One region of the Erwinia sp. 009765445 genome, then DNA from elsewhere that is predicted to be linked to it. Evidence: predicted binding sites of a transcription regulator. Region 1 holds the regulator's gene; the other holds the start of a gene.

Region 1 (3,153 bases):
ACCCGGTAGAAACGCTCCGTCAGGCGGGGAATATGCTCTGCCGCAATGCCGGGACCGTTATCCTTCACCTTAAACTGCGCTCCCTGCGACGTCTTCAGCCAGCTGATATCAATACGTGTGCCTTCTGGCGTATGGTTTACCGAGTTATACACCAGGTTTGAAATCGCACTGCGCAGCTGCTCATCATTGCCGAATACCCGCAGATTCGGATCGGTATTAAAATGAATTTCATGCCGTCCCTGACTGAGCGTCTCCGCCTCACGCTGCAACAGCCACAACATCATCGGCACGTCGACTTTTTCCTGCAGATCCAGCGCCGGTGCCGCTTCAATGCGGGACAATGTCAGCAGTTGTTTCACCAACCCGTCCATCCTGCGGGTCTGCTCCTGCATGGTGTGCAGCGCCTTATCGCGAAGCGCGCCCTTCATATCCGACTCTTCCATCATCTCCAGATAACCCTGTAGCACCGTTAACGGCGTGCGCAGCTCGTGGCTGACGTTGGCAAAGAAATTGCGGCGCGCCCCTTCCAACTGATGCATCTGCGTCACATCGCGCGCTACCAGCAGCCACTGGCCTTCGCTGTACGGCATCACGCGGAATTCCAAATGGCGATGACTGTTCAGCACCAGGGTCAGCGGGCGGGAGAAATCGCGCTGGCGAAGATAGCGGGTGAACTCCGGATAACGCAGCAGGTTGAGGATGTTCTGGCCGTTATCCTCCGGCCAGCGCAATCCCAGCATCTGCTGTGCCAGGCCGTTACACCAGAAAATCGTCCCCTCTTCCGTAGTCAGCACCACCGCGTCGGGTAACGACTCCGCCCCGCTGCGGAAGCGCTTGATCAGGCTGCCCAGCTCGCGGCGACGCCGACGATTTCGCGCCTGCATCTGATAAAGGCCATAGAAGAGAGGTTCCCAGCTGCCGCGTCCGGCAGGAGGGGTCATGCTGCGGTCAACCCACAGCCAGTGAGATAAACGAAGTAAATTCGCGAAGTGCCAGCCTGATACGGCCAGCACGGAAATCAACAGCAGCCAGGGCAGGTAGCCAACCAGCAGCCCCAGCACCAGGGCGGGCATGCAGGCAAGCACCAGCTCAAACAGCAATCTCTTCCAGGAGAGGCGTTCCAACACGGTTAAGACTCCAGTGCGAACGATCAGTAGCGTGCAGAGAAACGATAACCTGTTCCGCGAACCGTCTGCACCATACGATCGTGCCCGGTGACTTCCAGCGCTTTACGCAAGCGGCGAATATGCACGTCAACGGTACGATCTTCGACGTACACGTTAGTTCCCCATACGTGATTAAGCAACTGTTCGCGGCTGTAAACACGTTCCGGATGAGTCATAAAGAAGTGCAGCAGTTTGTATTCCGTCGGGCCCATTTCCAGCGGCTGAGTCTCGGACATCACGCGATGCGAAGACGGGTCCAGGCTCAGTCCCTGCATCTCAATCATTTCTTCCACAGCCATTGGCGAGATACGGCGCATCACCGCTTTAATTCGGGCCACCAGCTCTTTTGGCGAGAACGGTTTGGTAATGTAATCGTCTGCGCCCACTTCCAGACCACGCACGCGGTCTTCTTCTTCACCACGCGCGGTTAACATCATCACCGGGATATCGCGGGTCATCGCTTCGCGCTTGAGATGTTTAATAAACTGAATGCCTGAGCCACCCGGCAGCATCCAGTCCAGCAGAATCAAATCAGGCCAGGGTTCGATCAGCAGATTGATGGCACTGTCGTAATCTTCAGCTTCAATAGGTTGATAGTCATTTTGCTCCAGAACGAAACACAACATCTCACGGATTGGGGCTTCATCTTCGACCACCAGAATGCGCTTAGCCATTATTGCTCCTGCTACTGTGACGGAATGTCACTGGATTTGCGGCGTCATTATGCGTCAGTTTTATGACAGTTTTATGAAAAAAGCACCGGTAAGAACACCGTTTTATAACACTTTTTTGAAGGTGCAAACGCCTTTCGCGCTGGGGTTTTTGCCGGGGCTGTTTATAATCGTCGGATCAGCTTTCCGCACCGAAGGGATCCCATGCGAGTGATTCATACCGCTGACTGGCATCTGGGCCAGTTTTTCTACACCAAGAGCCGGGCCGCAGAGCACCAGGCCTTTCTGGACTGGCTGCTGGCGCAGGCTGAAACCCATCAGGTGGATGCCATCATTGTGGCAGGCGATATTTTCGATACCGGCTCGCCGCCCAGCTACGCCCGCGAGCTGTACAACCGCTTTGTGGTCAGGCTGCAGCAGACCCAATGCCAGCTGGTGATCCTCGGCGGCAACCATGATTCAGTCGCCACGCTGAACGAATCCCGCGAACTGCTGGCCTGCCTGAATACTCGGGTGATTGCCGCAGCCAGCGATGACCCACGTGAACAGGTTCTGCTGCTCAATACCCGCGACGGCCAGCCTGGTGCCCTGCTCTGTGCTATTCCCTATCTGCGCCCGCGAGATATCACCACCAGTAAGGCGGGTCAGTCAGGTCATGAAAAACAGCAAACCCTGCTGGAAGCGATCACCATCCATTACCAGCAGTGCTGGCAGGAAGCGCAGGCTCAGCGGGAGGCGATGGACCTGCCGCTGCCGATCATTGCCACCGGGCATCTGACCACGATGGGCGTGACCAAAAGTGACGCGGTGCGCGATATCTATATCGGCACGCTGGATGCTTTTCCCGCGCAGGCCTTCCCACCAGCAGATTACATCGCGCTGGGACATATTCACCGTGCACAACGCATCGCCAACACTGAACATATCCGCTACAGCGGTTCGCCGATCCCACTCAGCTTTGACGAGCTGGGTAAGGAGAAAAGCGTCTTTCTGGTCGGGTTCACCGACGGCAAGCTGAGCAGCGTGCAACCGCTGAATATCCCGTTATTCCAGCCAATGCAGATGATTAAAGGCTCGCTGGAGGAGATCGAAAACCAGCTGGCGGAGATCCAACCGCGCGAAGATGGCAAAACGGTGTGGCTGGATATCGAAATTGTCACCGGCGCATGGCTGAACGATCTGCAACGTCGTATTCAGGAGATGACGCTGGAACTGCCTGTGGAAGTTGTGCTGCTGCGCCGCAGCCGTGAACAGCGCGAGCAGGCCATTGACCGTCAAAATAATGAAACGCTGAGTGAGCTGAGCGTGGAGGAAGT
Region 2 (3,153 bases), on a different contig from region 1:
AGCCATCCTGGCACTGGCCGACACTGAAGTCACCGAAGCCGAAGTGCACAGTTTTCTGAAGAAAGATGATGAACCCGGCTTCCGTGCCTGCCCGGATGTGGTGATGGGTTATTTTCTTAACGGCCTGATTTTCCAGCGTCGCGGCAAAAGCGAGGACGCTCCGGAGCCGTCGATTGAACGCAAGATGACCAATAACATCATCATGAAGAAACTTCGCGTGGCGTTCGATCTGAAAACAACCGATATCCTTGAGATCCTCAAGCTGGCGGATTTTGCTGTCGGTCAGTCTGAAATTGGGGCGATTTTCCGCAAGCCGGGCCATAAAAATTACCGTGAGTGCGGTGACCAGATTTTACGAAATTTCCTGAAAGGGCTGACCATGAAAGTTCGTCCTTCTGCCAGTAAACCAGCCTGAATTTAACGGCAGCCTCAGGGCTGCCCATTATTTCTGTTTTAAAATAATACTACTGTTATTTAAGAAACAATCAGATCTCCTCCTTCCAATCATTCCATAACATTTTAAACAAGCGTTTAATATAATTTGACTTATCCATTGCGCAGCAATAATATTTTAAAGGGCCACAAACAAATTAAATAAATCACCATGAAAAGGAATTAATCATGAGAGAACTGAACGTTTCTGAAATTAATGAAGTCAGCGGCGCAGGTAAAATCCAGGACGGAGCGGCTAATTTTTTCGGTTCGCTTTTTACCAATATTTTTAAATCCGCTTCTTCTGCACTGACCGATCTGGGATACACCGAGGATCAGGCTTCTGCAGCAGGCCAGGATCTGGGCAGCCGCATTGGCGGTCTGATTGAAACTCAGATTAATAAAGTGATTGATGCGCTTGGTTCACTGGTTAAATAAATAACCAGCAAACAACATCGGGAAGTTTTAACCTTCCCGATGTCCAATAATATTTAAACCGCGCTCTTTTTAATTATCCAGTGTCGGTGAACCCATAACGATGAAAATATAACCGCTGAGCCAATAATGAAACTTGGCCAGTGCGGCTGCTGTTGCCAGATCGCCAGGTTAACCAGCAGTCCGGCAGGCACATGCATATTATTCATAATCCCCAGCGTACCCGCATCCACCTGAGTTGCACCGTAGTTCCACATAAAATAGCCCAGACCAGAAGCCGCAACCCCCAGCCAGATCAGAATGCCCCACTGGAAGGTAGTGGTCGGTAATTTATGCGGATTTCCCCACAGGAACCAGGCCACTATCGCCACGCTGACCGCGCCGATATAGAACCATGAAAAGGCAGTATGCTGCGGCATCGGACGTGTTTCCTGCAGGCGCTTATAGCCCACCATCCCCACCGCAAAACAGATATTGGCCAGCTGGACCAGCAGCAGACCAAACCAGAAGTGATCGCTGACTTTGTCATAACGGATAATTGCTGCACCCGCCACCGCCAGCAGCGCGCTGAGCGCATAACCAAAACGAATGCCGCGCCCTGCCAGCAAATCATAAATGAGTGTCACATACAGCGGTGTCATCACGGTAAACAGCAACAGTTCCGACACGCTGAGATAGAGATAAGCCTGGAAGCTGATGAGATACATGATCCCCAGCTGCAAAGCTCCCACCGCCATATACAGCAACAGCGTTGAAGCCCTGTACCCACGCCAGCGCAGGAACGGCAGGAACACGACAGCGGCCAGCAGCAGGCGGATCAGGACCGAGAACCAGGTGTCTACCTGCCCGGCCAGATATTCGCCAATCAGGCTGAAGGAAAATGCCCACAAAATTGTGGTGACAATCAGTAGCGTCACAATAGAAAACTCTGCAGTGAAAAGTGCGGCCAGTGTAGCGAAAATCAGTAACCTGCAGGAAACTATCTGATTGACATGTGCGTAATCTATAATCAGCTAAATTCGCAAACTGTCATAAAAATGTAACATTTGCGTGACTCTTCACACTCCTGAACGCCGTTTACCCTTATCCTCTGCGCGAAATGGAACATATCGTTCTGCGATAACGAGCATTAAGTTTCCATAACGCGCCAGCAGGCGTGAATAAAGAGAATAAACTGCGCCATTGGAGGCCACCATGTTAAGTATTTTTAAGCCAGCAGCACATCAACATCGGGTTGATGCCGCTAAGGTAGATCCGCTCTACCGTAAACTACGCTGGCAAATTTTTCTGGGGATATTTTTCGGTTATGCCGCTTACTATCTGGTGCGCAAAAACTTTGCGCTGGCGATGCCGTATCTGGTTGAGCAGGGATTTTCACGCGGCGACCTCGGCTTCGCCCTGTCGGGAATTTCCATCGCCTATGGTTTTTCCAAGTTCATTATGGGCTCCGTATCGGATCGCTCTAATCCCCGCGTTTTCCTGCCTGCCGGGCTGATCCTTGCTGCGGCGGTGATGCTGTTTATGGGGTTCGTTCCCTGGGCCACTTCCAGCATTATGGTGATGTTTGTGCTGCTGTTCCTGTGCGGCTGGTTCCAGGGCATGGGCTGGCCACCCTGCGGCAGGACTATGGTCCACTGGTGGTCGCAGAAAGAGCGCGGTCGTATCGTCTCGGTGTGGAACTGTGCTCATAACGTTGGCGGGGGACTTCCGCCGCTGCTGTTCCTGCTGGGAATGGCCTGGTTTAACGACTGGAAAGCCGCGCTGTATATGCCCGCGTTTGGTGCCATCCTGGTGGCGATTATCGCTTTTGCCCTGATGCGCGATACGCCGCAATCCTGTGGCCTGCCGCCAATTGAAGAGTACAAAAATGACTATCCGCCGGACTACGATGAGAAACATGAAGAGGAACTGACGGCGAAACAGATCTTTATGCAGTACATCCTGCCGAATAAACTGCTGTGGTATATCGCCCTGGCCAACGTGTTCATTTACCTGCTGCGTTACGGCATCCTCGACTGGTCCCCAACCTATCTGAAAGAAGTGAAGCACTTTACGCTGGATAAATCCTCCTGGGCTTACTTCCTGTATGAGTACGCGGGTATTCCCGGCACGCTACTGTGCGGCTGGATGTCGGACAAAGTGTTCCGTGGCAATCGTGGTGCAACTGGCGTGTTCTTTATGATCCTGGTGACCATCGCGACGGTTATTTACTGGATGAACCCGGCGGGCAATCCCGGTGTGGATATGGCCTGCATGATCGTGATTGGCTTCCTGATTTATGGTCCT

Evidence for each region. The regulator PhoB, encoded in region 1, activates phosphate uptake and scavenging genes when phosphate is short. The targets are predictions, from matches to a motif close to CTGTCATAAAACTGNCNNAT.
Region 2: a site for PhoB is predicted at 1,894-1,913, ahead of glpT (glycerol-3-phosphate transporter). Genes of this name have one in related genera too.

What each region holds. Positions count from the first base shown of each region.
Region 1 covers NZ_JBYUWC010000015.1:71,947-75,099, forward strand. Annotated here, with positions in the region: gene phoR (phosphate regulon sensor histidine kinase PhoR) at 1-1,127, opposite strand, end outside; gene phoB (phosphate response regulator transcription factor PhoB) at 1,151-1,840, opposite strand; gene sbcD (exonuclease subunit SbcD) at 2,042-3,153, shown strand, end outside.
Region 2 covers NZ_JBYUWC010000026.1:23,364-26,516, forward strand. Annotated here, with positions in the region: gene AC3Y5R_RS22150 (YehS family protein) at 1-415, shown strand, start outside; gene AC3Y5R_RS22155 (hypothetical protein) at 622-870, shown strand; gene AC3Y5R_RS22160 (carboxylate/amino acid/amine transporter) at 924-1,784, opposite strand; gene glpT (glycerol-3-phosphate transporter) at 2,062-3,153, shown strand, end outside.